DNA from 3 places in the Neorhizobium turbinariae genome. Region 1 is predicted to be linked to each of the others. Evidence: riboswitches for the same ligand, from Rfam matches in the RefSeq annotation. Region 1 holds a riboswitch; each other region holds the start of a gene.

Region 1 (2,261 bases):
GGGGCAGCTTTCGATGGCGCAGCCCTTCAAGACCTCGCCATCGATCCCAACGTCGCCGAACTCGTTGACAATGATGGCAACGCGCTTACCTGGGAGCTTCTCCATGAGGTGTCGAATAAGCGTTGTCTTTCCCGCTCCAAGGAAACCGGTCACGACTGTACACGGCACACGATCAACATCGATGGTCATTGGGGCAAGTCCTCATGATGATGGAAAGGAGGGATGCGAGCTGTCATACCTTTGCCGCGGAGACAGGAGGGCCGACCGCGCAAGGGCAGAAAGCCGCGTTCATCCTGAGCGAGCATCATGGCGCCATGGACGATGTCATCAACGTTCCCAAGGGCAAGGTGACCGAACACGTAAGACCATCCGGAGCGGTGCCTGAAGGCTGCGCTCGGACTTTTCTCGCAGTTGGCGAGGCAGGTCACAGGCTTCACCGAAAGTGGCAGATGTGCAGTTGCCTGTCGCAGCGCGTGGATCAGTCCGATCCCGGGCCGCGAGTCATCCTCGGACCCTGCACGGCAGTTTGTGCACACGAAGATCGTTACATCGGGTTCAATGTTAGGCTGATCGTTGATCAATGCCGCGTTCCAACTCAACTGAATGTGGGGCGCGGAGGCAGACTCGCACTTACGGATCTGCCATCGTGATCGTCGCTTCCACCGGAGCACCCCGCCCGGCAAAGCACAGCATCTCAACGGCAGGTCTCCTGGCTCGCGGGTCATTGCTCTCAAACCAGCCTTCCCGGGTGTCTCCCAGTGGCCTTATGGCTGAAGCTATCCGCTTACAGTTGCGGGGGCAGCCGCGGCATTGATCCAAATTGAATCGCACCGCATTCCCTTTTCGTCCCTCCCGTTGCCGGAAAGGAACCGTCAGCATTTCAGTAAGCCCGCGTATGGGGTCGTGTCAATGCGTTCTCCTATTCGGATTGCCCTCAAGGACGATTAGAGTATAGTGCCGATATCGTCGGTGTCCGAACGGGACGAAAAGGGAATGCGGTGAGACTGATAGTCGATTCCGCGGCTGCCCCCGCAACTGTAAGCGGAGAGCTTTACTCCCAAGTGCCACTGGAGAAATCTGGGAAGGCGGGAGAAAGCGTGTGATCCGCAAGCCAGGAGACCTGCCGACGCGTTGGTGAAGAAGATGCTCTCGGGGTTGAGGGCGAAAGGAAACGATATGACGACCAAGACGGCAGCCATTGCACTCGGTGCCTCCGCTTCCAAGATTGTTCCCCTTAGCATAACGGCCATGCTCGGCATGTTTGTTATAGGGTTCGTAGGCTTCTCGCATATGGAGGTTGTTCACAACGCCGCGCACGATTCGCGTCATTCACTCGCGTTCCCCTGCCACTGAGGAAGCCGACATGTACTTGTTTCGCAACATCGTCTTGGCGGCGGTGGTGTCCGGGCTTGTGTCTGGGCTCATCCTTACCGTGCTGCAGAGCTACGCCACGATCCCACTTATTATTCACGCTGAAACCTTTGAAGGCAAAGGCGAGGAGGTTGGGCATTCCCACTCCCATGCGCATGATGAGGGTACGCCTGCACATGATCATGGAGAAGAGGGATGGACGCCGGCCGACGGCACGGAGCGCTTCGTTTACACGGCTGCTTCCAACATGCTTGCTGGGATCGGCTTCGCTCTCATTCTGTTGACGGCGGCGGAGGCGCTGGGAACGCTCAATGGGTGGAGGAGTGGGCTTATGTTTGGCTTAGCCGGCTTCCTTGCCTTCAGCCTGGCGCCGGGGCTCGGACTGCCGCCAGAACTTCCCGGGATGCCTGCAGCCGATCTGGCCGCGCGGCAGTTGTGGTGGTTTGCGACGGTAGCTTTGACCGCACTGGGGCTGGGTCTGCTCGCTTATACCAAAGCGCCAACCCTCGCTGTGTTGGGCATCCTTTCACTTGTTGCCCCTCATCTGTGGGGCGCGCCCCTACCCGACACTCACGAAACAGCGGTTCCGTTGGAATTGCATGCGCGTTTTGTAGCATCCGTTTTCGCAACAAGCCTGCTTTTCTGGGCGATGCTCGGCACAGTCTCAGGCGTTGTGAGAGCTCGACTTCGCGGTGGAGAGGAGGCATATTCCAACGGCGCGGCAGAGCCAGTGCGGTGAAACAGGTCGACGAACAAGTCGAGGCACGCCATCGCGCCAAGATGGCAAACCGTAAATCCATTCAGGATGCTGAAGTTGCGGAGAAGACCTTGGAAAAGGGCCTTCTCCTCGTGCACACCGGCTCCGGCAAGGGTAAATCCACTGCGGCCTT
Region 2 (2,261 bases), on a different contig from region 1:
GCGGCAAACCTTTTGAAGGACTACAGCTCAGCCGATTTTCTTGCAGATCGGGGCGAGACGGCCGGCGACGGCGACAACAGGACGCTGGTCGATCTGCTCGTAGAACAGATCGAGTTCGCTGACGTGGTCATCCTCAACAAGATCAGCGCCGCCTCACCGGCCGAACGCGATGCTGCGCGCAAAATCATCATCAGCCTCAACCCGAGTGCCAAGCTTATCGAAGCCGATTGGGGAAAGGTGGACCTGAAGGAGGTGCTGGGCACCGGTCGTTTCGACTTTGCCAAAGCAGAGACCAAGCCGCTGTGGTTCAAGGAACTGCATGGTTTCAAGGACCATGTCCCGGAGACCGAAGAATATGGCATTCGCTCCTTCGTCTATCGCGCCAAGAAGCCGTTCGATCCGTTGAAGTTCCAAGCCTTCATCGATCGCTCCTGGCCGGGCGTCGTGCGAGCAAAGGGCTTCTTCTGGCTGGCGACGCGGCCCGATTATGTTGGCGAAATGAGTCAGGCAGGCGCGCTCGTGCGCACCCAGAAGATGGGTCGCTGGTGGACATCCGTGGCGAGAGAGCAGTGGCCGCGCGATCCGGGCTTCATTGACATGATGAAGCCCTATCTTGATCCGGTCTGGGGAGACCGTCGCCAGGAAATCGTCTTCATTGGTGCAGACCCGATGGACGAGGCGAAAATCCGTAGCGAGCTGAATGCCTGCCTGATCGACAGCCCGGTCTTCCTGCCAGAGCTATGGCGAAATCTGCCGGATCCTTTCGCTTCGTGGGAGCAGCGCGCCGCCTGACCTTGAGAGGAGCGGGCAAACGTTGACAGCCGTTGGGGACATTGTAGGTTGGGCAGGTCAAGGTTCTTCCGTCGGTGACGGAAGCTAAGAGGGAATCCGGTGCGATACCGGAGCTGTCCCGCAACTGTGAGCGGTGAGCCGTTCGCCCATTATGTCACTGGCACAAAAGCCGGGAAGACGGGCGACAGGCTTTGACCCGCGAGCCAGGAGACCTGCCTGACGAAAGAGAATTCCGTGGTCGGGGTGTGCCACAGGAATGACGACGTAGCTGCTTCCGAAGATTCGGAACCTGCTTTGCCGCCATTTTTGCTGCCTCCTCGGATGTTTGAGAGTGAGGCATTGAGCAACAAAATCCGTCCTGCCAACGGCACACGCAAGAGCGCGATCTTGCTGATTGCCAAATCGGCCTTCGCTGCCTCGCCGCACCGCGCGATGCAGCGCATGACTGATCTGGTCGCATCCTCGCAGTCGGGAACCCTTGTTCGCTTCGCCTTCACCGAGCAGGGCACGCCATCCCTCCATGAAGCCCTGAGCGCGTTGTTGGATGAGGAAGTCGACGAGATCTTTATCGTTCCGCTCGTCCTGCCTATGGAGCCGAGCTTCCACATCTGGCTGAAGAAATCGCTGACGCGATGGAAGAGCTCAGACGACCGGCCCTGGCCAGTTCTTTCCATTGCAAGGGACATCGCGTCCAGCGCGTTAATGGGGCAACTGCTGAACGATCTTCTGGCAACAGCGGATGAACTTCAGGTTCCCGCTCCTCACCCGCCTCCCCTCGAAGGCTCCTTGGTTCCTGCCCAAAAGCGTCGGGTGCTGGTCTGCGAAGGTGGAGCCTGCAACTTAGCCGGCGCAGACGCCATCTGGGGGCATCTGCGCAACCAGCAGGAACGCCTAAAGCTGCGCGTTATCGGCGATGGCACCATGACCGCCAAGTCCACCTGCCTTGGCCCCTGCAATTTGGCACCCGTTCTGCAGGTTTTTCCTGAGGGCACTTATTACGGCGGCGTCACCGAGCAAGCGGTGAACCGGATCATAACCGAACACCTGCTCGCCGGCCAGGTCGTCGAGGACTTCGCCTACCACCCAACAGGCCGCAAGCAGCGGCTTCGCAACCCATCGCTAACGAGCTGACGAGACCAGATTGCTTCAACATCCACTCGACATCGCGCAAAGAACAGTCAGATGGGGCGCTCAATCCCTTGACCCTTCCTGCACTTCGGGGATGCCACAGTGATGGATCGCGTTGCACCTACGACTGCTGCGGCAATGGCGGACCATTGGAATTCCCGTGCCTGGAGGTTCGACGGGGCGGCCTCGCACCGGCGCGATGCGGATGCATGGCGAACAGTCTTCAACGCAGCCCTGGGAGGGGCTCCGCTGGACGTCTTGGATCTTGGCTGCGGAACGGGAGCATGCGCGCTTTTAGCAGGCAGCCTTGGCCACCGGGTGACCGCAGTCGATGGATCAGC
Region 3 (2,261 bases), on a different contig from region 1:
CGAAACCAACATGAATACCTCCAACCCTTACGAAGGGGACCGCATCGCAGGGACCGTAGGCTTCCCGCTGCCCGGCGTCGACTTGCGCGTCACTGATCCGGCCTCCGGCAATGCACTGCCCCAAGGCGAAACAGGCATGATCGAGGTGAAGGGTCCCAACGTCTTCAAGGGCTACTGGCGCATGCCGGAAAAGACGCAAGCCGAGTTTCGGCCCGATGGCTTCTTCATCACCGGCGATCTCGGGATCATTGACGACCGTGGCTACGTGCACATCGTGGGGCGGGGCAAGGACCTCGTCATCTCCGGCGGATACAACATCTATCCGAAGGAGGTCGAGACGGAAATCGACCAGTTGGATGGTGTCGTGGAAAGTGCCGTCATCGGCGTCGCGCATCCGGATTTTGGCGAAGGAGTCACCGCGGTTGTTGTTCGCAAACCCGGTGCCACCATCAAGGAACAGGACATCCTTGACGGGCTGAGCGACCGGCTGGCCCGTTACAAACAGCCGAAGCGGGTGATCTTCGTGGATGAGCTACCGCGCAACACGATGGGCAAGGTGCAGAAGAACGTGCTTAGGAACAGCTACGCTGATCTTTACGGCCCGGTCGCGTGATACCGGTCGCAACAGGTTGGTGTGTCCAAAGGTCCTCATCCCTGTGAACAACATGCGGTACGGCGGTATCCGCCGTGCCCTCTGGCGCAAGGTCGGTTGACGACACCGGCCATGCGACGTATCCAGATCTTGAGATGGTTCTGCCTCGGCAGATTAAAACGGGAACGTGGTGATGCTCATCTTGGGCCATTCCACGACTGCCCCCGCAACTGTGACCGCTGAGCCCTCTTCCACAATGCCACTGGAGACATCCGTCTCCGGGAAGGCGGAAGAGGAGCAATGACGCGGAAGTCAGGAGACCTGCCATTTCAGTCACCCATGCAAGAACACGGGGTGTGTTCCTGCGCGGCTACCGTTGCGGTGACGATCGATGAACGTTGCCGTGGCGGGGTAAGTGCAGGCTGTTTCTGCATCTGTCCCCCGACACGACCTTTGATGGACCTGCGCTTTGCGGCGCATGGAGTTGGAGCGGATATGCGCAAACTAATCCCGTTATTGGGACCTGTGATGATAATGACTAGTGGCAATGCCCATGGACAGCAGGTTGAGCAGGAGGCTGTCCTTGAACCCATCGTGATTTCCGCGCCGCTGAGGCGGGAAGCGGACATTGCCACCGCGACAAGTTCTGTCACCGTAATTGACGAAGCCGAGATTCGTGCCAGTGCGGCATCGGATCTTGCCTCATTGCTACGCTCGTATCCCGGCGTGAGCATCGCCACGTTTGGCGGGTTCGGCTCGAATGCCGAGGTAACCCTGCGCGGTGTCTCACCGACCCAGACGCTCGTGCTCATCAACGGGGTGCGCGCCTCATCAGCCACCAGCGGCACCACGTCCATCTTCAACGTGCCGCTCGAGTCCATCTCGCGCATCGAGATCGCCAATGGCGCGCATTCGGCGCAGTACGGATCCGACGCCATCGGCGGCGTCATCAATATCATCACCAAGGATGGTTCCGGTTGCCCCGACGGCAAGGACCACTGCTCGACGGTGACGGTCGGCGTGGAGCACCCGTGGGGTGCGTCTGGCCGCGTCGAAACCCGCGGCAAGACCGAGGGCGGCTTGAACTACGGGTTCGGGATCACCGGCCGGGGAACGCGAGGGTATGACTTCACCGGCCCGACCTCCTGGGGACACGAGCCCGATGATGATGGTTTCCGCCAAGGCAGTTTCGACCTTCGCTTGTCACAGGATTTCGATTGGGGCAGGCTTTATGCCGACGGTTTCTACGCACGCGGCATGTCAGAGTTCGATGCCTTCCCCGATTCCAACGAAGCGCGCACAGTGACATTTGCCGGCAAGGTTGGCGCACAGATCAACCATACGAATGACTGGTTCTCGCGCATCGAAGTGTCGAACGCCATTGACGACGCACGAAATCATCGCGATGGCGTCCCGGGCCACGAAGACTATCGCACCGTGCGCTCTGGCGTCTTGTTGACCACCCAGAAAACGCTCAAGACGGATCTTGCCGAACACGTCTTCAGCGGCGGGGTAGAAGCCTACCGCGAACAGATTGACACCAATGTCGTGAGCTACGCGGTTGAGGACCGCACACTCGCGGGCATCTTCGGGCAGTACGCGCTGTCGATGGGATCGTTCAACGTCGATGCTGGCCTTCGCCATGACTATAATGAACAGTTCGGGGAAG

What was found. Region 1 has a riboswitch for cobalamin ahead of M0654_RS20375 (CbtB domain-containing protein). Riboswitches for the same ligand answer to the same signal wherever they lie in the genome.
Region 2: it holds a riboswitch for cobalamin, as region 1 does, so the genes downstream of both, M0654_RS20035 ((2Fe-2S) ferredoxin domain-containing protein) here and M0654_RS20375 (CbtB domain-containing protein) in region 1, are expected to answer to the same signal.
Region 3: it holds a riboswitch for cobalamin, as region 1 does, so the genes downstream of both, M0654_RS06285 (TonB-dependent receptor domain-containing protein) here and M0654_RS20375 (CbtB domain-containing protein) in region 1, are expected to answer to the same signal.

Annotation. Positions count from the first base shown of each region.
Region 1 is NZ_JALPRY010000026.1:12,916-15,176, forward strand. It holds gene cobW (cobalamin biosynthesis protein CobW) at 1-189, opposite strand, end outside; gene M0654_RS22975 (DUF1636 family protein) at 186-725, opposite strand; cobalamin riboswitch at 683-889, opposite strand; cobalamin riboswitch at 951-1,142, shown strand; gene M0654_RS20375 (CbtB domain-containing protein) at 1,177-1,353, shown strand; gene M0654_RS20380 (CbtA family protein) at 1,364-2,110, shown strand; gene cobO (cob(I)yrinic acid a,c-diamide adenosyltransferase) at 2,107-2,261, shown strand, end outside.
Region 2 is NZ_JALPRY010000025.1:29,663-31,923, reverse strand. It holds gene M0654_RS20040 (GTP-binding protein) at 1-792, shown strand, start outside; cobalamin riboswitch at 835-1,026, shown strand; gene M0654_RS20035 ((2Fe-2S) ferredoxin domain-containing protein) at 1,087-1,923, shown strand; gene M0654_RS20030 (class I SAM-dependent methyltransferase) at 2,026-2,261, shown strand, end outside.
Region 3 is NZ_JALPRY010000007.1:247,717-249,977, forward strand. It holds gene M0654_RS06280 (malonate--CoA ligase) at 1-613, shown strand, start outside; cobalamin riboswitch at 732-935, shown strand; gene M0654_RS06285 (TonB-dependent receptor domain-containing protein) at 1,121-2,261, shown strand, end outside.